DNA from 4 places in the Janthinobacterium sp. HH106 genome. Region 3 is predicted to be linked to each of the others. Evidence: predicted binding sites of a transcription regulator. Region 3 holds the regulator's gene; each other region holds the start of a gene.
The links. Region 3 encodes LexA, which represses DNA repair genes until DNA is damaged. Its sites were predicted from a motif close to ACTGTATNNNNATACAGT; they were not measured.
Positions count from the first base shown of each region.

Region 1: the regulator LexA is predicted to act here: its motif matches at 3,021-3,038, upstream of JAB8_RS04155 (DNA topoisomerase IV subunit B).
Region 2: the regulator LexA is predicted to act here: its motif matches at 4,878-4,895, upstream of recA (recombinase RecA).
Region 4: the regulator LexA is predicted to act here: its motif matches at 5,177-5,194, upstream of imuA (translesion DNA synthesis-associated protein ImuA).

Region 1 is NZ_LRIC01000005.1:54,381-62,115, reverse strand. Features, by position in the region: gene JAB8_RS04160 (molecular chaperone HscC) at 1-944, opposite strand, end outside; gene JAB8_RS04155 (DNA topoisomerase IV subunit B) at 944-2,941, opposite strand; gene kdpF (K(+)-transporting ATPase subunit F) at 3,405-3,494, shown strand; gene kdpA (potassium-transporting ATPase subunit KdpA) at 3,494-5,299, shown strand; gene kdpB (potassium-transporting ATPase subunit KdpB) at 5,309-7,393, shown strand; gene kdpC (potassium-transporting ATPase subunit KdpC) at 7,404-7,735, shown strand, end outside.
Region 2 is NZ_LRIC01000048.1:226,027-233,761, reverse strand. Features, by position in the region: gene sucC (ADP-forming succinate--CoA ligase subunit beta) at 1-379, opposite strand, end outside; gene JAB8_RS18590 (DUF2889 domain-containing protein) at 455-1,015, opposite strand; gene JAB8_RS18585 (class I SAM-dependent methyltransferase) at 1,294-2,832, opposite strand; gene recX (recombination regulator RecX) at 2,988-3,443, opposite strand; gene recA (recombinase RecA) at 3,671-4,774, opposite strand; gene JAB8_RS18570 (response regulator transcription factor) at 5,029-5,763, shown strand; gene JAB8_RS18565 (sensor histidine kinase) at 5,760-7,298, shown strand; gene JAB8_RS18560 (DUF4212 domain-containing protein) at 7,291-7,605, shown strand; gene JAB8_RS18555 (sodium:solute symporter family protein) at 7,602-7,735, shown strand, end outside.
Region 3 is NZ_LRIC01000040.1:18,879-26,613, forward strand. Features, by position in the region: gene purF (amidophosphoribosyltransferase) at 1-709, shown strand, start outside; gene JAB8_RS15695 (cystathionine gamma-synthase family protein) at 753-1,994, shown strand; gene lexA (transcriptional repressor LexA) at 2,212-2,847, opposite strand; gene JAB8_RS29105 (hypothetical protein) at 2,880-3,080, shown strand; gene rpsF (30S ribosomal protein S6) at 3,123-3,512, shown strand; gene priB (primosomal replication protein N) at 3,533-3,832, shown strand; gene rpsR (30S ribosomal protein S18) at 3,858-4,148, shown strand; gene rplI (50S ribosomal protein L9) at 4,176-4,631, shown strand; gene JAB8_RS15725 (replicative DNA helicase) at 4,767-6,152, shown strand; gene JAB8_RS15730 (DUF47 domain-containing protein) at 6,246-6,872, shown strand; gene JAB8_RS15735 (inorganic phosphate transporter) at 6,912-7,735, shown strand, end outside.
Region 4 is NZ_LRIC01000063.1:4,863-12,597, reverse strand. Features, by position in the region: gene JAB8_RS24210 (M61 family metallopeptidase) at 1-146, shown strand, start outside; gene JAB8_RS24205 (hypothetical protein) at 217-567, shown strand; gene JAB8_RS28700 (hypothetical protein) at 651-1,409, shown strand; gene JAB8_RS24195 (alpha/beta hydrolase) at 1,399-2,172, opposite strand; gene JAB8_RS24190 (glutathione S-transferase N-terminal domain-containing protein) at 2,243-2,947, opposite strand; gene JAB8_RS24185 (DNA polymerase Y family protein) at 3,029-4,516, opposite strand; gene imuA (translesion DNA synthesis-associated protein ImuA) at 4,446-5,156, opposite strand; gene JAB8_RS24175 (putative Na+/H+ antiporter) at 5,363-6,628, shown strand; gene JAB8_RS24170 (GNAT family N-acetyltransferase) at 6,680-7,735, opposite strand, start outside.

The DNA of each region.
Region 1 (7,735 bases), on a different contig from region 3:
CGTACCAGCGGCATACGCGTGGCGCCGCCGGCCAGCACCACTTCATTCAATTCCGCCGCGCGGATGGTGGCGTCGCGCAGCGCCCGTTCCACGGGCAGGCGCAGGCGTGCCAGCAGCGGCTCGCACAATTGCGCCAGCTTGTCTTCGCCGATCTCCCAGCTGTATTCCTTGTCCTGGTAGCGCGTGGCCATGCGCACGGACGGCTGGTCCGACAGCAATCGCTTGACGCGCTCGGCTTCGTCGCGCAGCAGCTGCTGCTGGCGCGGGTCGAGCAGGCGGCTGCCGACGGCGTCGCGCAGGCCGCTGCCTTCCATGAAAGCGTCGACCAGCACGGTGACGAAGTCTTCGCCGCCCAAAAAATTGTCGCCGGCCGAGGCGCGCACTTCCATCACGCCTTCGAACAGTTCCAGGATCGACACGTCGAACGTGCCGCCGCCCAGGTCGAAGACGAGGAATTTGCTTTCCTGTTCCTTGTCGCGGATGCCGTAGGCCAGCGCGGCTGCCGTCGGCTCGTTGAGCAGGCGCTCCACGCGCAGGCCCGCCAGCTGGCCGGCGATGCGCGTGGCCTTGCGCTGCGCATCGCTGAAATACGCGGGCACGGTGATGATGGCTTCCTCGACCTTGTGGCCCAGGAAGGCTTCGGCATCTTCCTTCAGCGCGCGCAGCACCATCGACGACAGTTCTTCCGGGCGGAATTGCTGCGTGCCGAGGGTGATCTTCTTTTCGCTGCCCATGTAGCGCTTGAAGACGGCCGCCGTCAGCTGCGGGTGCGTCTGCAGCCGTTCGCGCGCGGCGCGGCCCACCAGCACGGTGCCGTCGTCGTCGATGCTCACGCACGACGGCGTCAGGTGTTCACCGAGCGCATTCGGGATGATGGAAGCCTTGCCGTCGCGCCAGATGGCGACCAGGCTGTTGGTGGTGCCCAGGTCGATGCCGATGATCATCAGATATCCGCCTCCGCCTCATTGCCGTGTTCCTCGATCCAGGCGCGGCGTCCTGCCGCCTCGCCCTTGCCCATCAACATATTGAAGCGCAAGGCCGAGGCCATGTGGTCGATTTCACCAAGCGTGACGGGCAGCAAACGGCGCGTGTCCGGATTCATCGTCGTTTCCCACAGCTGCTCGGCGTTCATTTCGCCCAGGCCCTTGAAGCGCGAGATCGACCAGGCGCCCTGTTTCACGCCTTCCTTGCGCAGCTTGTCCTCGATGGCGACCAGCTCGCCGTCGTCGAGCGCATAGATTTTCTGCATCGGCTTCTTGCCGCGCGCCGGCGCGTCCACGCGGTACAAAGGCGGACGGGCGATGCAGATGTGGCCCTTGTTGATCAGGACGGGGAAGTGCTTGAAGAACAGGGTCAGCAGCAGTACCTGGATGTGCGAGCCGTCCACGTCCGCATCCGACAGGATGCAGATCTTGCCGTAGCGCAGGCCCGACAGGTCGGGCGAGTCGCCCACGCTGTGCGGGTCGACGCCGATGGCCACCGCAATGTCGTGGATCTCGTTATTGGCGAACAGGCGGTCGCGGTCCGTCTCCCACGAGTTCAGGACCTTGCCGCGCAGGGGCAGGATCGCCTGGAATTCCTTGTCGCGGCCCATCTTGGCCGAACCGCCCGCCGAGTCGCCCTCGACGAGGAACAGTTCATTGCGCGCGATGTCCGACGATTCGCAGTCGGTCAGCTTGCCCGGCAACACGGCCACGCCCGAGGATTTTTTCTTTTCCACTTTTTGCAGCGAGCGCTGGCGCGACTGCGCCTGCTTGATCACGAGCTCGGCCAGCTTCTTGCCATAGTCGACGTGCTGGTTCAGCCACAGTTCCAGCGGCGGCTTGGTGAAGGTCGATACGAGGCGCACGGCGTCGCGCGAATTGAGGCGTTCCTTGATCTGGCCCTGGAATTGCGGGTCCAGCACCTTGGCCGACAGCACGAACGATGCGCGCGCGAACACGTCTTCCGGCAGCAGCTTCACGCCTTTGGGCAGCAGCGAGTGCATTTCGACGAAGTTTTTCACGGCGCCGAACAGGCCGTCGCGCAAGCCCGATTCGTGCGTGCCGCCATTCGAGGTGGGAATCAGGTTGACATACGATTCGCGCACGATGGCGCCTTCTTCCGTCCACGCCACCACCCAGGCTGCGCCTTCGCCTTCGGCAAAGCCTTCCGAGTCCGGGCCCGCGTATTGCGCGCCTTCGAACAGGGGAATCAGGGTTTCGCCATTCGATACCTGCGCCAGCGTTTCGGTCAGGTAGCCGCGCAAGCCTTCCGCGTACTGCCAGGTCTGCGTATCGCCCGTCTTCGCGTTGGTCAGCGTGACGGTGACGCCCGGCAGCAGCACGGCTTTCGAGCGCAGCAGGCGTTGCAGCTCCGTTTGCGAGATGTTCGGCGAATCAAAGTATTTTGCATCGGGCCAGGCCGTGACGCGCGTGCCGGATTTCTTGCCGTCGCGCGGGGCGGGGCGGGAACTCAGGGGCTCGATCACGTCGCCGTTGGCAAACACCATGTGGTGCAAGCCGTTGCCGTCGCTTTCCTTGCGCCACACGGTGATTTCCAGGCGCGTCGACAGCGCATTGGTGACGGACACGCCAACGCCGTGCAAGCCGCCCGAGAACGCGTAGGCGCCGCCCGAACCCTTGTCGAACTTGCCGCCCGCGTGCAGCCGCGTAAACACGATTTCCACCGTCGGCACGCCTTCTTCCGGGTGCAGGCCGACGGGAATGCCGCGGCCATTGTCTTCGACGGTGATGCTGCCATCCGTGTTCTGCGTCACGGCGATATGCGTGCAATGACCGCCCAGCGCCTCGTCGGAGGCATTGTCGATCACTTCCTGAATGATGTGCAGCGGATTTTCAGTGCGGGTGTACATCCCCGGGCGCTGCTTGACGGGTTCCAGTCCTTTCAGGACACGGATGGATGATTCGCTGTAGTCGGATGCTGGTTTTTTAGTGGCCATACGTGTTCAAGCTAAGTAAAGACAGTGGTTGGAACGCCACGCCAGGGCACTGCGGGGCGCAATGACAGCGGCGGCGATAACTGTATGAATATACAGTATATCCCGTCCAGCGTCACTGGGGGAGGGCAGTGCGGCAGGCTTGGCGTCCTTGTGCGGACGCTCGCGCATTCTATCTTGTCCGGGGAGCAATAGCGCTACTCCAGGGCAACAACGGTGCGCCGCGCGCGTGGTTTTGCGCCAATTGTGATGGATTTTATGCGGTAAAGCCGCCTTTTTTACATCTTGTTTACAGCTGCCTTCCCAGTCTTTACGAATTTTTTAGACCCTTTTGGCTAATCTGCTCACTATCAAAACAAACCTGAATGAGGGTGGGAATGGATCTCGTGTATCTCGGCTTGATTGCCGTGTTTTTCGTCGTGGCGGCCGGCTTTGCCGTCGCCTGCGACAAATTAGGGAGCGTCAAATGAACGCGTTTTATGTGCTGGGCGCCGTCGTCTCGGCCGGCCTGCTCGTGTATTTGCTGGTGGCGCTGCTGAAGGCGGAGGAACTGTGATGACGACGCAATCGATACTGTTGTTGGTGGCCTTCCTGGCCGTGCTGCTGGCCGCCGGCTATCCGCTGGGCCTGTACATGGCCAGGGTGGCCGGCGATGGCCCCGTGCGCGGCCTGGGCTGGCTGCAAAAGCTGGAAAACCTGCTGTACCGCTGGTCCGGCCTTCCCGCCGACAAGGCCATGGGCTGGAAAAGCTATGCCATCGCCCTGATCGTATTCAATACCGTGGGCGCCGTCTTCGTCTACGGCCTGCAGCGCCTGCAGGGTTTCCTGCCCTTGAATCCCCAGGGTCTGGGCGCCGTCAGCCCCGATTCCTCGTTCAATACCACCGTCAGCTTCGTCGCCAACACCAACTGGCAGGGCTACGGCGGCGAACAGACCATGAGCTATCTGACGCAGATGCTGGGCATGGCCTGCCAGAACTTCTTTTCGGCGGCCACCGGCATCGCCGTGATCTTCGCGCTGGTGCGCGGCTTTGCCTCGCGCTCGGGCAAATCGATCGGCAATTTCTGGGTCGACCTGGTGCGCTCGACCCTGTACATCCTGCTGCCGCTGTCCCTGGCCCTGTCCGTCGTCTTCATGGGCGAAGGCATGATCCAGAATTTTTCCGCCTACAAGGAAGTGACCCTGCTCGATCACGTGGCGTATGAAACGCCGAAGGTGACGGCCGACGGCCAGCCCGTGCTGGACGCCGCCGGCAAACCCGTGATGGAAGCGCAAGTGGCGGCGACGCAGACGATCGCCATGGGCCCCGTCGCGTCGCAGGAGTCGATCAAGCTGCTGGGCACGAATGGCGGCGGCTTCTTCAATGCCAATTCCTCGCATCCGTACGAAAACCCGACCGTGCTGTCGAACTTCCTGCAGATGCTGGCCATCTTCATCATTCCCGCCGGCCTGTGCTTCACCTTCGGCCGCATGGTGGGCGACATGCGCCAGGGCTGGGCCGTGCTGGCCGCGATGACCCTGATCTTTGTCGTCATGACGGCCGGCGTGATGAGCGCCGAGCAGCAAGCCAATCCGGCGTTGCAGGCACTGGGCGTGGACCAGCAGGCCAGCAGCCTGCAATCGGGCGGCAATATGGAAGGCAAGGAAACGCGCTTCGGCATCAGCTCCTCGACCCTGTTCGCGGCGGTGACGACGGCCGCGTCGTGCGGTGCCGTCAATTCCATGCACGACTCCTACATGCCCCTGGGCGGCATGGTGCCGCTGCTGCTGATGCAGTTCGGCGAAGTGGTCTTCGGCGGCGTGGGCACGGGCCTGTACGGCATGCTGATGTTCGCCATCCTGGCCGTCTTCATCGCCGGCCTGATGATAGGCCGCACGCCTGAATACCTGGGCAAGAAAATCCAGGCGTATGAAATGAAGATGGTGTCGCTGGCCATCCTGATTACGCCAGCCCTCGTATTGACGGGCACGGCGATCGCCGTGATGGTCGAACCGGGCAAGATCGGCGTGGCCAATCCGGGCGCGCACGGTTTCTCCGAGATCCTGTACGCCTTCACGTCGGCGGCCAACAACAACGGCAGCGCGTTTGCGGGCCTGTCCGCCAACACGCCGTTCTACAACGTGATGCTGGCGATCGCCATGTGGTTCGGCCGCTTCGGCGTGATCGTGCCCGTGCTGGCGGTGGCCGGTTCGCTGGCGGCCAAGCAGCGCCTGTCGGCCAACGCCGGCACCATGCCCACGCACGGCCCCATGTTCATCGGCCTGCTGATCGGCGTCGTCGTGCTGGTTGGTGTATTGAATTACGTTCCCGCGCTGGCCCTGGGCCCGATCGTCGAACACCTGCAACTTTTCATCAAATAAGAGGCTACCATGTCACGCACAAGCCTGACTTTGTTCGATTCCGCACTGATTGGCCCCGCCATCGTCGATGCGTTCAAAAAACTCGACCCCCGCACGCAGTGGCGCAGCCCCGTGATGTTCGTCGTCTATGTCGGCAGCATCATCACGACCCTGCTGGCGACCCAGGCCGGGATCAGCGGTGGCCAGGGTGAAGCGCCGTTCGGCTTCATCGTCGCCGTCGCCGTGTGGCTGTGGTTTACCGTGCTGTTCGCGAACTTCGCCGAAGCGCTGGCCGAAGGCCGCAGCAAGGCGCAGGCGGCTTCGCTGCGCGCCCTCAAGCAGACGGTGATGGCGAAGAAAATGCAGACGCCGAAATACGGCACTTCCTGGCTGCCCACGCCGGCGACCGACCTGCGCAAGGGCATGATGGTGCTGGTCGAAGCGGGCGACGTGATTCCCGCCGACGGCGAAGTGACGGCCGGCGTGGCCTCCGTCGATGAAAGCGCCATCACGGGCGAATCGGCGCCCGTCATCCGCGAATCGGGCGGCGACTTTTCCGCCGTGACGGGCGGCACCCGCGTGCTGTCCGACTGGCTGCTGGTGCGCGTTTCCGTCAACCCGGGCGAAGCCTTCATTGACCGCATGATCGCCATGGTCGAAGGCGCCAAGCGCCAGAAGACGCCGAACGAGATCGCCCTGACGATCCTGCTCGTCGCCCTGTCGATCGTGTTCCTGATCGTCACCGTGACCCTGCTGCCGTACTCGCTGTTTTCCGTGGCGGCGGCCGGCAGCGGCACGCCGGTGACGATCACCGTGCTGATCGCGCTGCTCGTGTGCCTGATTCCGACCACCATCGGCGGCCTGCTGTCGGCCATCGGCGTGGCCGGCATGAGCCGCATGATGCAGGCCAATGTGATCGCCACCTCGGGCCGCGCCGTGGAAGCGGCCGGCGACGTGGACGTGCTGCTGCTCGATAAGACGGGCACCATCACCCTGGGCAACCGCCAGGCGTCGAGCTTCGTGCCGGCGCCCGGCGTGACGGAACAGCAGCTGGCCGATGCGGCGCAACTGGCCTCGCTGGCCGATGAAACGCCGGAAGGGCGCAGCATCGTCGTGCTGGCCAAGCAGAAGTTCAATATCCGCGAACGCGAGATGGCCAGCCTGCACGCCACCTTCGTCCCGTTCACGGCGCAGACGCGCATGAGCGGCGTGGATATTCCGGGCGAACAGCAGGTGCGCCAGCTGCGCAAGGGCGCGGCCGATTCCATGAAAAAGTATGTGGAAGCGCTGGGCCAGCCGTATCCGGCCGAGGTGGGACGCGCCGTCGACGACATCGCGCGCCTCGGCAGCACGCCGCTGGTGGTGGTCGACGACGGCCGCGTCATGGGCGCCGTGGAACTGAAGGATATCGTCAAGGGCGGCATCAAGGAGCGCTTCGCGGAATTGCGCCGCATGGGCATCAAGACCGTCATGATCACGGGCGACAACAAGCTGACGGCGGCCGCGATTGCCGCCGAAGCGGGCGTGGACGATTTCCTCGCCGAAGCGACGCCCGAAGACAAGCTCAAACTGATTCGCAGCTACCAGTCCGAAGGCCGCCTGGTGGCGATGACGGGCGACGGCACCAACGACGCGCCCGCGCTGGCCCAGGCCGACGTGGCCGTGGCCATGAACTCGGGCACGCAGGCGGCGAAGGAGGCGGGCAACATGGTCGACCTCGATTCGAACCCGACCAAGCTGCTGGAAATCGTTGAAATCGGCAAGCAGATGCTGATGACGCGCGGTTCGCTGACGACGTTCTCGATCTCGAACGACATCGCCAAGTACTTCGCCATCATCCCGGCCGCCTTCGTGGGCACCTATCCGCAATTGAAGGCGCTCGACATCATGCATTTGGCCAGCCCCGCGTCGGCCATCATGTCGGCCGTGATCTTCAATGCCCTGATCATCGTCGTGCTCATTCCGCTGGCGCTGAAAGGCGTGCAGTACCGGGCTATCGGCGCGGCCAGCCTGTTGCGCCGCAACCTGCTGATCTACGGTCTGGGCGGGATTATTTTGCCCTTCATCGGGATCAAGCTGATCGACATGCTGCTGTCCGCCCTCAATTTAGTCTAAAGGAACCATCATGAGCACTATCGTACGTCCCGCCCTGGTCCTGTTTGCCGCGCTGACCGTGATCTGCGGCGTCGTCTATCCGTTTGCCACGGCCGGTATCGGCCAGCTGGCCTTCAACGATGAAGTCAACGGCAGCATCGTCGAGCGTGGGGGCAAGCCCGTCGGCTCGATGCTGATCGGCCAGTCCTTTACCTCGCCCAAGTATTTCTGGGGCCGGCCGTCGGCCACCGCGCCGATGGCCAATAACGGCGCCGGTTCGGGCGGCTCGAACCAGGGGCCGACCAATCCGGCCCTGGTGGACGCCGTCAAGGCGCGCATCGCCGCCCTGCAGGCAGCCGATCC
Region 2 (7,735 bases), on a different contig from region 3:
ACGACGCCATCAGGACGATTTTCTGGGTAACGCGGTCGGTGACCAGCGAAACGTACAGTTCCTGCTTGATGTCGGCGCCTTCTTCCACCAGCAGGCGGTTGACTTTCTGGCCTTCGGCGCTGGTCTGGTGCGTGATCAGCTGCATGCCCATGATCTGGTCAGCGTATTCCTTGACCTGTTCCATCGATTTTGCCACTTTCACGCCGCCGCCCTTGCCGCGGCCACCTGCGTGGATCTGCGCCTTGACAACCCATACCGGGCCGCCCAGGGTTTCCGCAGCCTTGACGGCTTCTTCGACGGACATGCACGGAATACCGCGTGGTACCGTCACTCCGTGCTGCCGGAGGATTTCTTTGGCTTGATACTCATGGATTTTCATGCTGGCTTCCCTTCTGATACTGATGTGTAAAAATACGGTTAGTGGTGCAAAAAAACAGGAAATACAGCGCCGGGGTCACGCTTTGGCTACCCAGCGCGGGTAATACTGTGCAACCGCCCCGCCATCGGTGCGCAGGGCGTGGCATTTGTCGAGTTGAAACGGCTTTTCATGCGATAAGTCAGCATTCGCACCGTCACGGGTCGACCAGACATCGCCGGCAAATGCCTGAACCGTCGCAGTCGGCAAGACTTGCGCCAGTTCGGTCAAATGGGTACAGCCGGCGATTCCCGCCAGGCGCTGTTTCAAGTCGCGGCGGAAATTCTTCAATAAATTCAATCCGATCAGCGCCTTGTAAGCGGGGCCGATGGTATCGCAAAAACCGGGATAGGGCACGGCATCGGAGGCAGCTTCGGCCTCGACAATGGTCAGTGCGCGATCGACGGTAATGCGTAAATGGAGGTCATGCAGAGGGGCGCCGGCGGGACGGGGGCCGGAGGCCAGGGTCGCGTCATAGCTTTTGATATCGGTGATATGGGCGTCAATATCCCACAGGCCGTCGTCGCGCATATACGCTTGGACGTCGATAACGCGGGAGTGCCGTAGGGCGCGCCGGGATACGGGAGTTGACAGGGGCATAAGACCGATGCCGCTTGCGCGGCCATAATTAGTAAGCAGCCATGTGCCTAAAGCACTCTGTTCGCAGCTTCTACGAACAGCAACCGCACCTGCGGCGCCGCAAAAACCCTAAAAGTGTAGCACACAGGGCGCTAGTTGCGCCGCAACATAATTTTTTATTGCTTGTGCCGCCCGCCGCAAATCATTAACGAAAATCGCAAAATCAATGACGATCATTCGCAATTCAAATAACTTGGCAGCAGGCTTGCCGGCACCGGCAGGCTGGCCGGCACCGTACCTCAGTCAGTCACACCCAGTGCGCGTAAAACAGGCAAGATGCGCGCGGAAAAATACTGTGCCTGCGCCAACAATTCGGCCAGGTTTTCCTCTTCCGTCAACAAGGGCTGCCCATCCTTCGTCATCAGCTGCTTCAGGCGCAGCAGCACGGGCCACGTCGTGCGCACCCAGTCTTGCGGCGTTGGACAACCTTGCAGTTTCGCCCACAGGAAGAGCTGTTGTAAATGCGATACAACCACGCCGCCGCCCGTCAGGGGGCTGGCGAGGATGTGCAAATCGGTTCTTGCCAGCGCCTGCTCCAGCAAGTGTGCATTCAGGCGTGCCGTCTGCGGCCGCGCAGCGGCGATGCCGGCCTCGTCCTGGACGGCAGACACGCTGCCCTTGCTGGCCAGTACCAGCATGATCTGCAGCAAGGCCGCCAGACTGGCTTCGCTGCCAGCCAGTTGCTGCTCCAGTTCGCCTATCGTGTACACGCGATGGTCAGCCATGGCGTCCAGCACGGGCGCATAGACGCGCTCGTCCATATCGGCGTCGCCCAGCACGCCATGCACGCTCAACACCACTTCGTCGCGGGGCACGGCCAGCATCACGCGCACGGCCCGCAAGGCACTGGCCTGGGCGAACGGCGTCAGCCTGCGTGCGCCCTTGACCCAGTAATCCCTGCGGAATTGCTCGTTGACGAGGAAGGAGCGCGTCGTCTCGCGAAAAATAGGATCGGGTATCTCGGCCAGGAACTGCTGGTGCTCAGCCGTCAGGTTCAGCATGTCGACCAGAGCGGTATAGTTGGCGGACGCGGCGAACTCGAGCTTGGCCTCGCCCAGCATGGCCGCGACGCTGGAAAAGGCCATAGGCTGCCAATCGGCATTGAAATACTCATGGGCAAGATAATGTCCATCCATCGCCTTGAGTTTTTCGAAGCGGTCCGCCAGTTGCGGGTTGGCGTCCAGGTAGCGCGGTTGCGTGGCGATCATCCTGTCGACGAAATCGATGGCGCCAGCGACTCTGGCCAGCACGCCCTGGCCCGGGGCGCTCATGACGCGGCTATGTTCGGCCAGCAAGTCGCGCATCGGCATCATTGCGGCCCAGCCTGGCTGCGTGTTGTAGCTGATGAAGACGACACCGCCCACCTTCAGCTTGCGCCGCAGGAAGTCGACGATGAGCGCGCGATTTTCCGCCGAAACCCAGCTCCAGATCCCGTGCAGGCAGATAAAGTCGAAATCGGGCAAGTCGTCGCGGCAACAAAACTGCGCGAACGATTCATCCGTGAACTGCGCGCCAGCGTCGGCCGCGTTGGCCAGCTCCTGCGCAAAGGCGGCCTGGGACGGATTGAAATCATTGCCGTGCCAGCGCGTGGCGGACGCCGCCGCATGGATATTGGCGCTGACGCCCTGGCCAAAGCCCAGCTCGCAAGCCGTGCCGCTGGCAGGCAAGGCCAGGCCGGCGGCCAGCAAGGGCAGGCGCAGGCGCAGAGGGTTCAATTCTTCGTAATAGCCATAGGTATAGGCGATTTCGGCCACATAGCCGGCATTCCAGTTGCTCATCTTGCATCCTGTCACGATCAGTGGTGCTGCGCGTATCGCACAGCGTTCGAGCGCCAGCATACCCGATCACGCGGCGTCACCATACTGGAATCAGACGACGTTTGAAAGCGCAGTTCTTGGCGGCACGGCGTGGCGGCCGGGCAGCCCTGGATGAGCTATTCCTCGTCGGGATCCAGCCCCTTCAAGGCCACCTGCACGGCGCGCTGCGAAAAACCGCGCTGCATCAAAAAACGCATCTGCTTGTTGCGCTGCTCGGCATCCTGCGCCACCTGGCCAAACTTGCGGCGCCACACCTCGCAGGCGCGCGCCACTTCCCCTTCGGCCAGGCCCGCCTTGAGTTCCTGCAACGCTTCGCCGCCTATGCCATGGCTTTGCAGCTCCGCCATGATGCGGCTGTTGCCGAAGCGGGCCGAGCGGCGGTGGATCAAGGACTCGGAAAAGCGCTCCTGCGACAGCCAGTTGGCTTGCTCCAGGCTGTCGAGCAAGGCTTCCACGTCGTCGCCTTCCTGCGCATGGCGCTGCAGCTTGCGCCGCAATTCCATGCGGCTGTGTTCACGCATCGACAGAAAGCGTAGCGCCCTGCCCTTCAGGCTTAGTTGTACTGCGGCCATACACCCACCTTGTCTTTCATTCCACAATCACATCACCCAAACACAATCGCCGCCCGGCGCAACAGCGCGGGACGGCGATCATGGTCACACCTTGCAACAAGCCATGCGTAGGTCGGATTAGGCCCCTTGGGCCGTAATCCGACAACATTGTTGACGTCTGATCCGACAACATTGTTGACGTCTGTGGTGCTGTCGGATTACGCGCGGCTTTGCCGCGCTAATCCGACCTACTCTGCCTTGGTTTCCGCAGCCTTGGCAGCCTTGTCGGCGGCCTTATCCGCTTTTTCCGGCTTTTCAGCGGCCAGCGGCGGCAGTTCGCGCACGCCCAGCGAAGCGCGGACCTTGTTTTCGATTTCGCGGGCCAGCGCCGGACGCTCTTGCAGGAAGGCACGGGCGTTGTCCTTGCCCTGGCCGATGCGTTCGCCGTTGTAGCTGTACCACGAACCGGATTTTTCCACGATCTTGGCATCCGAACCCAGGTCCAGGATTTCGCCTTCGCGCGAGGTGCCGGCGCCGTACAGAATGTCGAAGTGCGCTTCCTTGAACGGCGGCGCGATCTTGTTCTTGACGACCTTGACCTTGGTTTCGTTGCCGATCACTTCATCGCCGGACTTGATCGAGCCGGTGCGGCGGATGTCCAGGCGCACGGAAGCGTAGAATTTCAGCGCATTGCCGCCCGTGGTCGTTTCCGGGCTGCCGAACATCACGCCGATCTTCATGCGGATCTGGTTGATGAAGATGACCAGGGTATTCGTGCGGTTGATGGAGCCGGTCAGCTTGCGCAGCGCTTGCGACATCAGGCGCGCCTGCAAACCTGGCAGGGAATCGCCCATGTCGCCTTCGATCTCGGCGCGTGGCGTCAGTGCGGCCACGGAGTCGATGACGACGAGGTCGACGCTGCCCGAACGCACGAGGGCGTCGCAGATTTCCAGTGCCTGCTCGCCCGTGTCAGGTTGCGAGATCAGCAATTCATGCAGGTTCACGCCCAGCTTTTGCGCGTAACCGACGTCGAGCGCGTGCTCGGCATCGATAAAGGCGCAAGTGCCGCCCAGTTTTTGCATTTCGGCGATGGTTTGCAGGGTCAGCGTGGTTTTACCCGACGATTCCGGACCGTAGATTTCCACCACGCGGCCGCGCGGCAAGCCGCCCACGCCCAGCGCGATATCGAGGCCGAGCGAACCGGTCGACACGACTTGCACTTCTTCGATCGGTGCGCTGGCATCCATGCGCATGACCGAACCTTTGCCAAACTGCTTCTCGATCTGCGCCAGTGCGGCGGCGAGCGCCTTGGCTTTTTCCGATGCGGGTACTACAGCTTTTTTATCGTCCATATGTTCTTTCAGCCGTTCTACAGTTGCGGATTCACGTGACGCATCTACGTGAACCGTGCAGCCTGCGATAGCGCCAGTGGGTTAAATTCTTTACACAGACAGTACTGTATAAAAAAACAGTGATCAATGCAAGCGGAACGTGGATTTGTTTTGAAACAGATCAATACAAGCCTGGTTTTTCACAAAAACTCGCCACCTTGCGGGAAATGAAACACAATACAAGCTTCTATGCCGCAAGCCGAGGAAGTCTCACCATGCGTATTTTACTTGCCGAAGATGACAGCGTACTGGCCGATGGCCTGACCCGTTCGCTGCGCCAGTCGGGCTATGCCATCGACTGCGTCAAAAATGGGCAGGAAGCCGATACGGCCCTGTCCACCCAGGAATTCGACTTGCTGATCCTCGACCTGGGCCTGCCGAAGATGTCCGGCCTGGAAGTGCTGCGCCGCCTGCGCGCGCGCGCCTCGCTGCTGCCCGTGCTGATCCTGACGGCCGCCGATTCCATCGAACAACGCGTGAATGGCCTCGACCTCGGTGCCGATGATTATATGGCCAAGCCGTTCGCCCTGTCGGAACTGGAGGCAAGAGTGCGCGCCCTGACGCGCCGCGGCGCCGGCGGCGGCGCCACCATCATCAAGCATGGTCCCCTCAGCTACGACCAGGTGGGGCGCAGCGCCTACATCAACGACCAGATGCTCGACCTGTCGGCGCGCGAACTGGGCTTGCTGGAAATACTGCTGGGCCGCACCGGCCGCCTCGTCTCGAAAGAGCAGCTGGTCGACCACCTGTGCGAATGGGGCGAGGAAGTGTCGAACAACGCCATCGAAGTGTATGTGCACCGCCTGCGCAAGAAGATCGAGGTGGGCGGCGTGCGCATCGCCACCGTGCGCGGCCTCGGCTATTGCCTGGAAAAATTCTCGGAAGCGGCGCGCCTGAACGCCGAAGCGGGCGAGTCGGCAGCCCCGGCCAGCGGGTCCGCCAGCAAGTGAAGGCGCGCGAGGCGCCAGCGGACGAGCCGGGCGACGACGACTGGTTCGAGCCGCCCACGACGGAGCAGGACGACACCATCGAGCATTCGTTGTTCGGCGAAATCCTCGACTGGATGCTGGCGCCCTTGCTGCTGCTGTGGCCGATGAGCATCGCCATCACCTATCTGGTGGCCAAGGGCATCGCCAATCAGCCGTTCGACCATGCGCTGGAAGACAGCGTCACCGTGCTGACGCAACAGGTCAAGCAGGCCGACGGCGCGCTGCTGCGCCGCGTGCCGGACAAGAACAGCAATAACAAGGGCCGCGACTTCCTGCGCGGCGACGACGTCGACACCCTGTATTACCTGGTGGTGGGTCCGCGCGGCGAATACCTCGACGGCGACCGCGACTTGCCGCCGCCGCAGGACCCCGACAAATACCGCAGCGGCATGGTGCTGTTTCGCAACGACACCATCCACGGCACGCCCGTGCGCGTGGCGTTCAGCTATCTCGATATTCCCGCCGGCAACGACGATGAACCGCACCGCGCGCTGGTGCAAGTGGCCGAGACGCTGGAAAAGCGCGCCCAGCTGGCCAATGAAATCATCAAGGGCGTGATTTTGCCGCAGTTCATCATCCTGCCCGTCATCCTGGCCCTGGTCTGGTTCGCCCTGGCGCGCGGGCTGTCGCCGCTGGCGCAATTGCAGGAACGCATACGCGCCCGGCCGCCCGACGATTTATCTCCCATCGAATCGGGCCAGGTGCCCGAGGAAATCACGCCGCTGGTCGGTTCGCTCAACGAGATGCTGGCGCGCCTGTCGCTGTCGATCGACATGCAGAAACGCTTCATCGCCGATGCGGCGCACCAGATGAAGACGCCGCTGGCCGGCATGCGCATGCAATCGGAGCTGGCCCTGCGCCAGACAGACCACGACGAGATTCACCGCTCGCTGCTGCAGCTGGCGAAAAGCTCGGAAGCGGCCACGCGCCTGGTCAACCAGCTGCTGGCCCTGGCGCGCGCGGAAAACCAGCCGCAGGCGGGCACGGCGTTCGAGCCGATCGAGCTGAGCGAGCTGGCGCGCGGCGTGGTGCAGGACTGGGTGCAAGCCTCGTTTGCCCAGCATATCGACCTGGGCTTCGAACAGCCCGCCTATTCGATCATGATTTCCGGCAATGCCATGATGCTGCGCGAGCTGCTGAGCAATCTGATCGACAATGCCCTGCGCTACACGCCAGCTGGCGGCAGCGTCACGGTGCGCGTGCGCAGCACCCTGGAACTGGCCATCCTGGAAGTGGAAGATACGGGGCCCGGCATTGCGCCGGCAGAGCGGGCTCACGTGTTCGAGCGCTTTTACCGCATTCTTGGCAGCAATGTCGACGGCAGCGGCCTGGGGCTGGCCATCGTGCGCGAGATTGCGCAGCAGCATGGTGCCGAAGTCGATATTTTTAACAATCCGCGCGCCACTTCGCCGAAGTTGCCAGGCACCCTGCTGCGCCTGAGCATCGCCCTGCTGTTGCCGGAAGCGCCAAAAGAGGACGACATCACGTATGGATAAGCCCAGCCTTCCCGCGGCGCCGCTGCAGCCCGCGCGCGCGCCCGGCCCCGAACTGCAGGCGCGCCGCAATGTGCACTGGCGCAAGACGCGGCGCCTGACGGCCATCCTTCTGCTGATCTGGCTGCTGACGGGCTTTCTGACCGTGTTCTATGCGCGCGAGCTCTTGCACCTGAACCTGTTCGGCTGGCCCTTGCCCTTCTATATGGCGGCCCAGGGCGCCTCTCTCGTCTACCTGGCCATCATCGCCTTGTATGCCTGGCGCATGCGGCGCCTGGACCGGGCTTTCCATGCCGAGGAGCAAGCATGAGCGGCCAGCGCAGCTTCTTTGCGCGCCTGTGCCGTTACTACCTGCTGTTTACCGCCGGTTTCGCCGCTTTCCTGCTGGCCCTGTCGGTGCTGGAACAGGAAGGCATGCCGCGCGCGTGGATCGGCTACCT
Region 3 (7,735 bases):
CGCCACGCGCCTGAAAATGGGCGAATACCTGGCCGAGAAGATCCGCGCCGAATTGCCAGGCGTGCATATCGACGTGGTCATGCCGATTCCCGATTCCTCGCGTCCGGCCGCCATCCAGCTGGCCATGGCGCTGAACATCGAATACCGCGAAGGCTTCATCAAGAACCGCTACATCGGCCGCACCTTTATCATGCCGGGCCAGGCGGCGCGCAAGAAATCCGTGCGCCAGAAGCTCAACGCGATCCCGTCCGAATTCAAGGATAAAGTGGTCTTGCTCGTCGACGATTCCATCGTGCGCGGCACCACCAGCCGTGAAATCGTGCAGATGGCGCGTGAAGCGGGCGCGACGAAAGTCATCTTCGCCTCGGCCGCGCCGCCCGTCATCTATCCGAACGTGTACGGCATCGACATGCCGACGCGCGACGAGCTGATCGCCTACGGCCGCACGACGGAAGAAGTGTGCCGCGAAATCACGGCCGATTACCTGGTCTACCAGGATATCGGCGCGCTCAAGCAGGCGATCGCCGACGTCAACCCGGCCCTGACCAACTTCGAGGCCTCGTGCTTCGACGGCGTCTACGTGACGGGCGACGTGTCGCAGGAATACCTGGACCGCCTGGAATATGCGCGCCACCATCCGAAGGCGGCAGCGCCCGAAGATACGCCGCGTTCCCAGCTGAACCTGAACCTGGCAACGACAGAAGCGTAATTATCTTGCCCGGCTAGCGCCGGGCTTTTTTTGCTCCGCGATCATGAACGATAAAAAAAACTACGGCTTTACCACCACCATCCTGCATAACGACCGCCGCAAGGGCATCGAGCATGGTTCGCTGCACAAGCCCGTGCACACCTCCGTCGCCTTCGGCTACGGCGATGCGCGCCAGCTCGCTTCCGTATTCCAGGGCAAGGAACCCGGTTTCCGCTATGGCCGCCAGGGCAACCCCACCGTGTCCGCGCTGGAAGACAAGGTCAACAAGATGGAAGACGGCGTGGCGACCTTGTGCTTCGCCACCGGCATGGGCGCCATCGGCGCCGTGGTGCAGTCGCTGCTGCGCGCGGGCGACCATGTCGTCTCGTCGGCCTTTTTGTTTGGCAACACCAACAGCCTGTGGCAAACGGTGACGGGGCAGGGCATCGCCGTATCCTTCGTCGACGCCACCGAGGTGGCCAACGTGGCGGCCGCCATCACGCCTGCCACGCGCATCGTGTTCGTGGAAACCATCGCCAATCCGCGCACGCAGATCGCCGACCTGAAAAAAATCGGTGACCTGTGCCGCGAAAAGGGCATCTTGTACATCGTCGACAACACGATGACGACGCCGTATTTGTTCCGCCCGAAAGCCGTGGGCGCGGGCCTCGTGGTCAATGCCTTGACGAAATCCATCGGCGGCCACGGCAATGCGCTGGGCGGCAGCTTGACGGACACGGGCGTGTTCGACTGGACGCAGTATCCGAATATTTTCGAGAATTACAAGAAGGCGGCGCCCGCGCAGTGGGGCATCGCGCAGATCCGTGCCAAGGCCTTGCGCGACTTCGGCGCCTCGCTGGGTCCGGAAGCTGCGCATCATATCGCCGTCGGCGCGGAAACCATGGCCTTGCGCATGGACCGCACCTGCTCGAACGCCCTGGCGCTGGCCACCATGTTGCAGGCCGACCCGAGAGTGGCGGCCGTGCACTACCCGGGCTTGCCGTCGCACCCGCAGCACGCCTTGGCGAGCGACCTGTTCCGCAGCTATGGTTCGCTGTTCAGCTTTGAATTGAAGGATGGCATCGATTGCTTCGATTTCCTCAATCGTTTGAATCTGGCTATTCCCGCGAGCAACCTGGGCGACACGCGTACCCTCGTCATTCCCGTCGCCCACACGATCTTCTATGAGATGGGCGCCGAGCGCCGCGCCAGCATGGGCATCGCCGAATCGCTGATCCGCGTCTCCGTCGGTATCGAGGATGAGGTGGATCTGCTTGAGGATTTCCGCCAAGCACTCGATGTATAAGTCGCCGGACAAATGAAAAGGGCCGCAACAGTCATGCTGTTGCGGCCCTTTGTTTTTCGCCGTTCAATGGTAATGTCTTCGTGCCTTCAGAAACCGTAGCGAGCAAGTCCAATATCGGGTTGAGTAGCGGAGCTGTACATTGTACGGGGGCGCCCAGCTAGCGAGCAACGGATGCCCGAGAGTGGGCTGCGCAGTAGGTTTATGAGGGCGCGCTCAATCAGTGCCAGCTGCGCATCAAGCCGACTGCTAAGCCTTCCAGGGCAAATTCATCTTCCGGCGACACGGTGATGACCTTGAAATCGGGGTTTTCCGGCAGCAATTCGATGACGGAACCCGTCTTCTTGTAGCGCTTGACCGTGACTTCGTCGCCGATGCGGGCCACGACGATCTGGCCATTCTTGGCGCTGTCGACCTTTTTGACGGCCAGTAAATCGCCATCCATGATGCCGGCGTCGCGCATGGACCAGCCGCGTACCTTCAGCAGGAAGTCGGGCTTGGCCGAAAACAGGGCGGGGTCCACGTTGTAGCTCGCTTCCAGGTTTTCCTGGGCAAGGATGGGCGAACCGGCGGCCACCCTGCCGATCAGGGGCAGCGACATCAGCAGTGCCGCCGGCACTTTCGATGGCGGCGCTTCGGCTGCCGCGCCGATCAGGCGGATGCCGCGCGAGGTGCCGGGCGAAATCTCGATCGCGCCCTTGCGGGCCAGGGCCTGCAAATGCTCCTCGGCCGCATTGGCCGATTTGAAACCCAGTTCATTGGCAATTTCGGCACGGGTGGGAGGAAAGCCCGTGTTTTCAATCGCGTCCTTGATCAGGTTCAGGATTTGTTCTTGTCGTGCTGTCAGCTTGATCATGAGCGGTGGGTGCATACTAAAATGCTGTCTATATGAACAGTCTGTATTTTTGTACAGTATCGCCCACTATGCAAGGGGATTTCCGTGTTTTCGGCGAATTTCGCAAGAAATACTTGTTCCCGGTCGAAAAGCACGGTGGTCCGCGGGCTTTTCGGGTGCTGGCGCAAGCAATGATTGAAACGTTTGCAAAAGGCGGTTATAATCTTCGGCTGACCTTCCCACACCCGTCTTGACGCCGGGGTGGGCGATTATCAATCCGACCTGAAGGAGTTTGCATGCGTCATTATGAAATAGTCTTTATCGTCCATCCGGACCAAAGCGAGCAAGTGCCCGCGATGATCGAACGCTACAAAGCCAGCGTAACCACCCGCGGCGGTTCGGTTCACCGCGTGGAAGATTGGGGCCGCCGTCAAATGGCTTACTCGATCCAAAAGCTGCCTAAAGCACACTACATCTGCCTGAACATCGAATGCGACAACGAGACCCTGGTCGAGTTGGAAACAGCATTCAAATTCAATGATGCCGTGTTGCGTCACCTGACCGTTAAAATGAAGAAAGCTGAAACAGCTCCTTCGCCGATGATGAAATCGGTACAACGCGAAGACGCGGCCAAAAGCCACCGCACCGAAGCACCAGCAGCCGCTCCAGCCGCAGCAGCAGCTTAATTCTTGACCAGGATCGTGCGCTGAACCAGCTACAAGTCACCGCCATCATTGCCGAGCGCGAAATATTGCGCTATACCCCGGCAGGGCTGCCGATTGTGAATGCAGTATTGCAACACAGTTCGCAGCAGATGGAAGCAGGGATTGCCCGTTTGACCGAGTTTGATGTTGCCGCGCTAGCCGCTGGCGAAATTTCAGGCCGGTTCAGTCAGGCAAGCTTGGGCGGGGTGTATCAGTTCACGGGTTTCCTGGCCAGGAAGAGCCGCAACAGCAAGAGTTTGGTGTTTCACATCATTGATTTTAGTGCAGTCAATTCTGACTAGCGCATTTTAGATACAGGAGCCTGACATGGCATTCGGTAAAAAGTTCGACAAAAATAAGCTCAAGCTTAAAGAAAAACGCAAACAGCAAAACCCTTTGTTCAAACGTAAGAAGTTCTGCCGCTTCACGGCAGCTCACGTTGAGCAAGTCGACTACAAAGACGTCGACACGCTGAAAGACTTCGTCCAGGAAAACGGCAAGATCATGCCAGCACGCCTGACCGGTACCAAAGCGCACTACCAGCGCCAAGTCGACACCGCAATCAAGCGCGCTCGCTTCCTCGCGCTGCTGCCATACACCGATCTGCACCACGCTTAATCGGTCAGATATTCCTGGAGAAGAACTATGCAAATCATTCTGTTAGAAAAAGTTGTAAACGTCGGTAACCTCGGCGAAGTCGTCAAAGTCAAAGACGGTTACGCACGTAACTTCCTGATCCCGCAACGCCTGGCACGTCGTGCTACGGCAACCGCTGTGGCTGAATTCGAAGTCAAGCGCGCCGAACTGGAAAAAGCTGCTGCCGCCAAACTGGCCGCATCGCAAGCCCAGGGCGAAAAACTGAGCGGCCTGACCGTTCAAGTTGCTCAAAAAGCTGGCGTCGATGGCCGTCTGTTCGGTTCCGTCACCAACTTCGACATCGCTGAAGCGCTGACCAAGCAAGGTTTTGCTGTTGAAAAAGCACAAATCCGCATGCCTACCGGCCCGCTGAAGATCGTTGGCGAGCACAACGTTTCGGTTGCTCTGCACACCGACGTGGTCGTGGAAGTTGTTATCGCTGTCGTTCCAGACGCGAACGCGTAATCGTCTGCGGGCCTGGCCCGCAAGCGCTGCCGCACTATGAAAAGCCGGGTTCGCCCGGCTTTTTTGTGGCCTTTTTTTCGCTCATTTTCAGCCCTTTATTTTTGCCGGCACGCCGAAGCGGGTATAATTCGCGCCATGAACGCCCCCTCTGATCCGCAACTGGATTCCCTCCGTATTCCGCCGCATTCGATCGAAGCAGAACAATCCGTTATCGGTGGTCTGCTGCGCGACAATGCCGCCTATGACCGCATCGCCGACTTCATGCATGCGGAGGATTTCTATCGCTATGACCATCGCATCATCTTCGAGCAAATCGTCAAGATGGTTAACGCTTCCAAGCCAGCCGATGTCATTACTGTTTTTGAAACCCTGACCCAGCTCGGCAAGGCCGATGACGTGGGCGGACTCGCTTACCTGAACGCCATGGCGCAAAACACGCCATCGGCCGCGAACATCCGGCGCTATGCCGAGATCGTGCGCGACCGCGGCGTGCTGCGCAAGCTCATTACCGTCGCCGACGATATCTCCGGCACGGCCTTCAGCCCGCAAGGCAAGGAAGTCAAGCAGATGCTTGACGAGGCCGAATCGAAGATTTTCGCCATCGCCGAAGAAGGCGCGCGCGGCGCCCAGGGCTGGACCGCCATCCAGCCCCTGCTGACGCAGGTGGTCGAGCGCATCGACGAACTGTACAGCCGCGACAACCAGAGTGAAATCACGGGCGTGCCCACCGGTTTCATCGACCTCGACCGCATGACCTCGGGTCTGCAGCCGGGCGACCTGGTGATCGTGGCGGGCCGTCCGTCGATGGGCAAGACGGCGTTTTCCGTCAACATCGGCGAAAACGTGGCCATCGACAGCGGCTTGCCCGTGGCCGTGTTCTCGATGGAGATGGGCGGCGCCCAGCTGGCCATGCGTATGCTCGGCTCCGTCGGACAGCTGGACCAGCACCGCCTGCGCACGGGCCGCCTGAACGACGAAGACTGGCCGCGCCTGACGAATGCAATCCAGAAGATGAACGACGCGCAGTTGTACATCGATGAAACGCCGGCGCTCAACTCGATCGAATTGCGCGCCCGTTCGCGCCGTTTGTCGCGCCAGTGCGGCAAGCTGGGCCTGATCATCGTCGATTACTTGCAGCTGATGTCGGCCAATACGCCGGGCGACAACCGCGCCACGGAGATTTCCGAGATTTCGCGTGGCTTGAAAGGCCTGGCGAAAGAACTCGGTTGCCCCGTGATCGCGCTGTCACAGTTGAACCGCTCGCTGGAACAACGCCCGAACAAGCGTCCCGTGATGTCCGACTTGCGCGAATCGGGCGCTATTGAGCAGGATGCCGACGTGATCCTGTTCATTTACCGCGACGAGGTGTATAACCCCGACTCGCCGGACAAGGGGACGGCCGAAATCATCATCGGCAAACAACGTAACGGTCCAATCGGCAGCATCCGCCTCACCTTCATGGGGCAGTACACCAAATTTGGCAATTACAGTGGTGGCCTGGCGCTTTACCAAGGCGACTAAGACTCAGCAGCACTGATATTCCATTGGCCGCCCCCTCATACGGGGCGGCTTTCTGTAGTAAATAACACGACTCAATGCTTAACGGAGAATGACATGTTTGGACGCTTGATGCCCACTGAGGGCAAGTTTTTTGAATTGTTTAACCAGCACGCGGAATTGTGCGTCAAGGGCGCGAAAGAGATGCTCGGCCTGATGACCAATTTCGACGACCTGGAAAACCGCGTGCATGCGATCGAAAGCATCGAGAAACAGGCGGACAAAGTCACCTACGCCACCGTGGAAATGCTGCACAAGACCTTCATCACGCCGATCGACCGCGACGACATCCATCAGCTGATCACGCGCCAGGACGATATCCTCGACCTGCTGGAAGATGCGGCGCAAACCGTTTCGCTGTACGACCTGAAGGCCGTCACGCCGGAAGCCAAGCGCCTGGCCGAACTGGTGCTGGCCTGTACCGAGAAAGTGCGCGACGCCGTCGCCATGCTGCACAATATGGACAACTCGCGCAAGATCGTCGCCATCTGCGAAGAGATCGACCGCCTGGAATCGGACGCCGACCACGTGATGCGCGCCGCCATGTCCAAGCTGTTCCGCGACGAACCGGATGTGCGCAACCTGATCAAGCTGAAAGCGATCTACGAAATTCTGGAAACCGTGACCGACCGTTGCGAAGATGTGTCCAATATTATCGAAGGCATCATCGTCGAAAACGCGTAAGCGTTGGGCCTGTCCTGAACCAGAATCAGAAAAGAAACTATAATGACCATACAAATCAGCATCTACGTGCTAGGCCTGTTGATCGTCCTCGCGCTGCTGTTTGACTTCATGAACGGCTTCCACGATGCCGCCAACGCGATTGCCACGGTGGTCTCGACGGGCGTATTGAAACCGCAGACCGCGGTTGCCATGGCCGCCACGTTCAACTTCGTCGCCATCTTCGTGTTCCACCAGCTGACCGTGGCCGCCACGGTGGGCAAGGGCACCATCGACCCGGCCGTGATCGACCAGTACGTGATCTTCGGCGCGCTGATGGGCGCCATCTTCTGGAATTTGTTTACCTGGTACTACGGCATTCCCTCGTCGTCCTCGCACGCCCTGATCGGCGGCCTGGTGGGCGCCGCTGTCGCCAAGTCCGGCACGGGCGCGCTGGTCGCGGCCGGCCTGTGGAAAACCGTGGCCTTTATCGTCATCGCCCCCGTGCTGGGCTTCGTGTTCGGCTCCATCATGATGCTGATCGTGTCGTGGATTTTTGTCCGTTCGACGCCGCGCAAGGTCGACAAGTGGTTCCGCCGTTTGCAACTGGCATCGGCAGCCGCCTACAGCCTGGGCCACGGCGGCAACGATGCGCAAAAAACCATCGGCATCATCTGGATGCTGCTGATCGCGGCCGGCTACTCGAACGTGAACGACCAGATGCCGCCGATGTGGGTCATCATCTCGTGCTACACGGCCATCAGCTTCGGCACCCTGTTCGGCGGCTGGCGCATCGTCAAGACCATGGGCCAGAAGATCACCAAGTTGAAACCCGTCGGCGGCTTCTGCGCCGAAACGGGCGGCGCCATCACCCTGTTCGTCTCGAC
Region 4 (7,735 bases), on a different contig from region 3:
GCCCGCAGCCGATCAACTTGCTGGTCAAAAAGGGCAAGCAATTCCAGACGGTAGCGCTCGACTACCACGGCGGCTTGCGCTACCCGCAACTGGAACGCATCGCCGGCACGCGCGACCGCCTGTCGGCCATCCTGCAGGCGCGCTGAGGCGGAGATTGCCCGGCGATTTTGTGCCGCGCCCCCTATGCGGGACCGGCTTTTGGTGTATGCTGGCGGCATGAACAATGACACCGACATCCAGCTCAGCGGCCCCTTCAAGGCCACCGACGGCTCCGGCCGTGCCCATGACATCAAGGCCATCCGCATCTTCGACGAAGGCTACGGCATCATCGACGTCTACGTCGATTTCGCCGCCCCGCTCGAAGCGGGCGCCTACAAGGACAAGACCCTGGTCGGCCACATCCTGGCCCGCCTGCGCAGCCTTGGCTACGTGGGCCCCGACTTCGGCCATGGCGACCTGGGCTTGCAAGACAAGAAACTGATCGTCCTGGAAGCGCCCGAGGAATTTTCCGCCTTTGCCGTCAGCAAGGGCTGGAAGGATCTTTCGGCCGAGTTTGACGAAGACTGAGCCTTCGCCACCGGAACGCCATCATGCGCCGCGCCTGCCCCTGCAGGGGCGGCGTTTTTCATCGTCCCCTTGCTCCTTTGCCCATGTTCCTGCTCTTTCTGCGCACCTGCGCCCTGCCCTTCCTGTTTTGCATGCTGGCCGGATGCCAGCAATCCGACATGATCAAGGACTTTGAACAGATAGTCCCGCTGCAAGACCAGCAGCTGGCGCGGCATTACAGCGATCTGCTGCGTGAAAAACAGCTGGACTATGTGCGCATGGCAACCGAGCCGGGCAATAACGGCGATCAGATCCGCCAGGCGCTGCCCGCCTTGAGCGCCGCCTTCCCGGCAGGCGAGCCCCAGTACGTCAAGGTGGTGGGCTACCAGCGCATTGAACAGCGCGATATACCGCAATTGCTGCGTATCAGCTTCGAATATGCCTATCCGGAAAAATGGATCGTCAGCACCATCGTGCTGAGAAAATATGGCACTGACGCCACCATCATGGGCTTGAGCGTGGCGCCGCAGACGGCATCGCTGGAACAGCAGGCGACCTTCACGCTGCGCGGCAAATCGCTGCGCCACTACGTGGTGCTCGGCGCTGCCATCCTCTCCCCCATGCTGATTTTGTCTGCCCTCGTGTTATGCCTGCGCAGCAAGCTGACCGTGAGAAAATGGCCCTGGTTGCTGTTCATCAGCATCGGCTTCGGCCAGCTGTCGCTCAACTGGGCGACGGGACAGTATTTATTCCTGCCCAGCGCCTACCAGCCCTGGACATTCATCGTCTCCTTGCCGCTGGGCGCCATCGTGTTTCTGCTTGTCAGAAAAAAACTGGCCGCGCCTGCAAGCCTCATGGCGTAGGCGCAGCCTGCAGATAGCGCGCGCTCCACGCGGCGATGACGTTGGCGACATAGGCCGCATCATTGCGCCCCGTCAATAAGTGGTCGGCGTCGTCGAGCGAGACGAAGCTTTTCGGGTGCTTCGCGGCAGTAAAAATATCCATCGCGTTCGACAGGCTCACCGTCGTGTCGTTCGGCGCGTGCATCACCAGCAGGGCGCGGCGCAGGCCGGCGATGTGCTCCTTTAAACTGTGGCGGCCCGCGTCGTCGACGAATTGCTGGCGGATGCGGAAGGGCCGCCCTTCCAGCTGCACCAGCGCTTCGCCTTCGGCAGCGATTCGCTCCAGATGCTCGCTGAACATGCGCGTCACGTAGGCGGGCGTGCTCGGCGCGGCCAGGGTGGCAATGGCGGTGGCTTCCGGCACGTGCGCGGCGGCCGCCAGCACGGCGGCGCCGCCCAGGCTGTGGCCGATCAGCAATTGCGGCGCAGCATGTTTTGCCCGCAGGAAATCGGCGGCGGCGATCAAATCGTCCACATTCGACGAGAAATTCGTGGCGGCAAACTCGCCCTCGCTGGCGCCCAGTCCCGTGAAGTCGAAGCGCAGCACGGCGATGCCGTGTTCCGTCAAGCCTTGCGCGATGCGCCGCGCGGCCAGCACATCCTTGCCGCAGGTAAAACAGTGGGCGAACAGCGCGTACGCGCGGATGGCGCCGTCGGGCGCGTCGAGGCGCGCCGCCAGCACATGGCCGTGCGCGCCGGGAAAATCTTGCCGGGTGGATTTCATTGTCTCAGATCAAAGCTGCCGCGCAGGGCGGCCGATGGCGCATTGTAGCGCCGCCCGGCCGCCGCCTGTTTTAACCACGCTTGGGAATATCCACGCCCCTGGCAACGGCTGGCCTGGCCAGGAACGCATCCAGCGCACGCCGCACGTTCGGGAAATTATCAAAACCGACCAGGTCGCCCGCGCCATAGAAACCCACCAGGCAGCGCACCCACGGGAAGATGGCGATATCGGCAATCGTGTACTGACTGCCCATGATCCAGTCGCGGCCCTGCAGGCGCTGCTCGAGCACGCCCAGCAAACGCTTCGCTTCGCCCAGGTAGCGTTCGAGCGGACGCTTGTCTTCGTATTCCTTGCCGGCGAATTTGTGGAAGAAGCCCACCTGGCCGAACATGGGGCCGATACCGCCCATCTGGAACATCAGCCATTGGATGGTTTCGTAGCGCAAGCCCGCATCCTGCGGCAGGAACTTGCCCGTCTTTTCCGCCAGGTACAGCAGGATGGCGCCCGACTCGAACAGGGCCAGCGGCTTGCCGTCGGGACCGTTCGGGTCGAGGATGGCGGGAATCTTGTTGTTGGGATTGAGGGACAGGAAGGCGGGCGACAGCTGGTCGTTTTGCTCGAAGCTGACCAGGTGCGGCTCGTACGCCAGGCCCAGCTCTTCCAGCAGGATCGAGACCTTGATGCCGTTCGGCGTGGGCAGCGAGTACAGCTGCAGGCGCTCGGGATGCCGGGCAGGCCATTTTTGGGTGATGGGGAAGTCGGAAAGCGGTGTCATGGATATCCTTCATTTCAATTAAAGACGCGGCGCAAGAAAGCAAGTATAGCCAAGCATGGCAGTTTCAGCAGGACACCGCCTTCAGCCAAACAGACCATGCAAAAACCAGCGCGGCGCGGCGTCTTCTCCGCTGCCGGCGATGCGTTCGCGGTAGACCCAGTAGTGGGCATGGTCGAGGCCTTCCGCAATAAAATAATCGCGCGCCTGCGACTGGCCCCACCAGCCCGCTTCGATGCGCTCGGCAACGGACACCATTTTCAAGGGCGAGCCATAGAAGGGACGGTGTTCGCGCATCAAGAGGGCGATGGGCTGGGCCAGCAGCCAGCCGGGACGGGGCATGCCGGACAAGCCGGGCGGCAAGTCGGGTGGCGCGTTCTTGCCACTGCCCCTGACCGGCAGCGGCAGCCACTGGTTGGCCGCCTCGGGGCGGTAATCGGCGCGCGGTGCGGCCTGCAAGACATTGTCTGTGCCCAGGCGCGCCACCAGCAATTCCAGCAGGCGCTGACGCTCCTGCGGCGTGCCGCCCGGCTCGGGGAACAGGCTCTCGCTGGGCGGCGCCATCGCTTGCACCTGCAGCGCTTCCAGGCTCAAGCCGATCACGGGCGCCTCCAGCGCCAGCTGCGCCAGGCGCTCCTTGAGCAGGCGCACCAGATGCTCGTCGCGCCAGACGGCTTCGCCCAGCGCCAGGTCGATGACGGTGGGCGGGCGCGCCACCCTGCCCCGTTCGTGCGCCAGCAGCAGCTGTATGCGCTCGACGGCAAATTGCCGCGCGCACAGCCAGCCCGTCATTTGCTGCAGCAGGCGGCGCGCGCCGAACAGCAGCGCGTCGGCGTGCTCCACGCGGTCGAACAGTTCCAGGCTGGCGCGGAACGTGGGCGGCGCTTCGAGCCAGACGAACAGTTCCGTGCTGTGGCCATGCGCGTCGTCGAGCATGGCCAGCAAGGCCCCGCCGCAGCGGCGCTGCAAGCCGGGCCGGGGCAAGTGGCGCAACTGCCCCAGGGTGCGGCAGCCGATGCCCTCGAACCAGTCGAGCCAGGGGCGCGCGGGCGGCAGCAAGGCGCACGGCAAGCCATCGAGGCGGCGCACGAGGCTGGCCATGCTCAAGGTCCGGCCCCGGCGCATCCCGGCGCGCGCCAGCAGCCAGGCGCCGCGTGCCGTGGGGGCGCACGACAGCTGGGCCGTGTAGCCGAGCGCGCGCAAGCTGGCCGCGATGTGCCGGCACAGGGCGCGCACGCCGCCGAACAGGCGCAGGCTGGCGCCCGCGTCGACGAGCAGGGTCGCTTCCTCGCCCTGCGCCACCAGCGGCGAATATTGCAGCAGCGCCAGCGCCACCGCCTGCAGGGCCTGCGCTTCCAGCTCGGGCGAGCGCTCGTGCAAACGCGCCTGCGGTGCCAGCATCAGCGCGCCCGCGCGGCGCATGCCCGACCGGATGCCGGCGGCCAATGCCAGCGGCGACAGGGCCATCACTTGCTCCTGCTCCAGCACCACGCCGAGGCTGTCAGCCGACCAGCGCGGGCAAAACACTTCGAGCGGGAGCCGGGGCAGGTACAGGCCGATCCAGAGTCGCATGGCGCAGCAGTAAAGAAGGAGGTTGCAGGGGCAGGAACAACGGCGCGTCGCGCTGCGGTCCCCGGCGCTTGATGAAGCCGATCTCGATGCCGCCGGCGGCCGGACGCACGGACAGGCGCAGCGGCGCGGGCGACGCATCCTGCGCGCCGTGCAGGGGGCGCAGCATGCAGAACAGGGTGTTGCCCGACTGCGCCGCCAGGTGCAGCCGGCGCAGGCTGTCGGCGCGCACGTGCGATTGCCAGAACAGCAGGGCGCCGCACGTGCCGCTGCGCAAGATGTTCTCGGCCGCCCACAGGGCATCCTTGCTGCCGGCGCTTTTGAGCCACAGCAATTGCGACGGCGCCAGCCCCTGCGCGGCCAGGGCCAGCGCCTGCGGCGGATGGGGCGGCTGCAGCAGCACGATGGGCAAGCCCGGCAGCTGCGCCAGCGCGGGCGCCAGCAGCCGCAATTCGCCGCTGCCCGGCTGCTGCACCAGCAGATCGATAAGGCTGCCGCTGGGCCAGCCGCCGCCGGGCAGCTGCGCCGACAGGGCGGCAAAGCCCGTATCCAGGCAGCGCGCGGCGCCCTGGCCCAGCTGCGACGCACGCCACAGGGACGGGTGCAAGGCTTCCGGCGACGCCATCAATTGGGAATGTTGCATAATTGAATATCAAGATGAATACTGTATGCATATACAGTACTATCCGGACCCGCTTTTGGCAAGGCTTATCTGCGCAGCGCCTGCCCGCAGGCCGCTCCGCCATGTCCGAAAAACCCCGTTTCTGGCATCGATTGCTGTACCATAAGCACTCTCCTTACCGCTCGGCAATGCACCGGGCGGCTTCCTCCGTCCATAAGGAAACGCATTTGACCACCATCCAACTCATCAGCGCCATCGTCTTCGGCCTTGCGCTCATCCACACCTTCGCCGCCAAATCGTTTGAAACATTATCGCGGCGCCACCCCCGCCATGCGGGCTTGCTGCATCTGCTGGGCGAAGTGGAAGTCGTGTTCGGCTTCTGGGCCTTCATCCTGATCATCATCATGGCCTTTGTCTCGGGCAGCGATGCGGCCATCGAGTACGCCGAGTCGCGCCATTACACGGAACCGCTGTTCGTCTTCGTCGTCATGGTCGTGGCCGCCTCGCGCCCCGTGCTCGACGCCGTGCAGCGCCTGTTGAAAGGCGTGGCGCGCGTGATGCCGCTGCGCACGGAACTGGCCCTCGTCTGGCTGGGCCTGGCGCTCGTGCCGCTGACGGGCTCCCTGATCACGGAACCGGCCGCCATGACCCTGGCCGCGCTGATGCTGGCGCCGCAAATCTTCCGCCCGGGCATCCCTGAATGGCTGAAATACGGCGCCTTGGGCGTGCTGTTCGTCAACGTTTCCATCGGCGGCACCCTCACCTCGTATGCGGCGCCGCCCGTGCTGATGGTAGCCACCACATGGAACTGGGACAGCGCCTTCATGGCCACCCATTTCGGCTGGAAAGCCGCCATCGCCGTGCTGGTCAATGCCACGGGCGTAAGCATATTGCTGCGCAAATACCTGCATAGCAACACCTCCGACATCAAGCCGAAAGCCGGTGAAGTCGAAGCGCCGAAAGTGCCGCTGGCCGTCAGCCTCGTGCACATGATCGTGCTGGCCGGCGTCGTCACCCTGGCGCATCATCCCGTGCTGTTCATCGGCCTGTTCCTGTTCTTCCTCGGCTTCGTGCAGGCGTATGAGCGCTATCAAAGCCCGCTGATCCTGAAAGAGGGTTTATTGGTCGGCTTCTTCCTCGGCGGCCTGGTGGTACTGGGCGGCATGCAGCAATGGTGGCTGCAACCGATCGTCTCGAGTCTGAAGCCGCTGGCCCTGTTCTTCGGCGCCCTGGGCTTGACGGCGATCACGGACAATGCAGCCCTCACCTACCTCGGTTCGCTGATCGTCGGCATGACGGACGAAGCGAAATACATGCTGATGGCCGGCGCCGTGGCCGGCGGCGGCCTGACCGTCATCGCCAATGCGCCGAACCCGGCCGGCGTGGCCCTGCTGCGCCGCGGCTTCAAGGATGAATCGATCGGCGCCGTCGGCCTGCTGGCCGGCGCCCTGCTGCCGACGGCCGTGGCGGGCCTGGCCTTCCTGGCCTTGTAAGCACCCTCGCGGGGCGGCTGCCGGCCGCCCCTGCTCTCCCTCAGTTTCCCCTCAGTTTCCCTCATACACGAGGAAATGCAGCCGGTCATAGAACAGGCTGTAGGCATAGTCGAACGTGCCCACGCTGCGAAAACCCTTGTGCAGATACACTTGCAGCGCTTCGCTCTTTTCCCACACCGTCAGGGTGATGCGCGCACAGCCCTTGCGGCTGGCCAGGTCACGGATTTCATGGAACATTTGCCGGAACAGGCCCTGCCCGCGGTATTTCTCGTCGATGGCCAGGCTGCTGACGAAACAGTCGTCGGCGCGCGCATGCGCGAGCACGAAGGCGTCATACGCATCGTCGAGCGCCTTCATATCGTCACGGTAATATGACACGGCGCCGCAGGCCTGGAACTCGTCCATCGTCGCGGCCGTGAAAAAGCCGATGAAGCGCTCGTCCTCGTCATGCAGGCCGTGGATGTGCGCCAGATACGGATCGATGTTTTGCCGCCGCTGCAATTCGACGAACTGCAGATTGAGTTTATTGCCGAACGAGCAGTATTCCAGATAACTGGTGGCAAACAGCAGTTTGGCCATGCGGTTCTTCGCCTCGTCGCCCAGCAGTTCACCTGCCACCAGCTTGAGCGGCGCATGCGACAGCAAGCCCGCCTGCGCCTCGTCACCTGGCGGGGCGGCCTCGCTGACGGCCGGCATGCGGCTGCCGTGGCGGCCGACGGTGGGGCGCCAGAAATTGCCGGCGGCAATATGCTGAGAACGGTGGGCCAGCAGGTAGCGGCAAAAAACGTCATTTACGCGATCGAGCTGCGGATCGCTTGAGAGCACCGAGTAATAGTGGAAGTGATCGATGTCCGCCCGCAGCTGGGCCGCATACGCCATGCGCGGCACTTCCTCGATGTCGAACACGTCGACGATGTCGGGCAGGCGCAAAGGATCATCGAGTTGCCAGTCGATCTCGTCGAGCCGCGCCACGCAGCGCGCATACGCGCGCCGCTCTTCGTCGCTCAAGGGGATGTGCATGCCGGTAATGATATCGTCCAGCAAGCGCATGCCGCGGATGCCGCCCGCCACCGCTTCGCGCACGCCGTCATACAGCACGCAATAGCG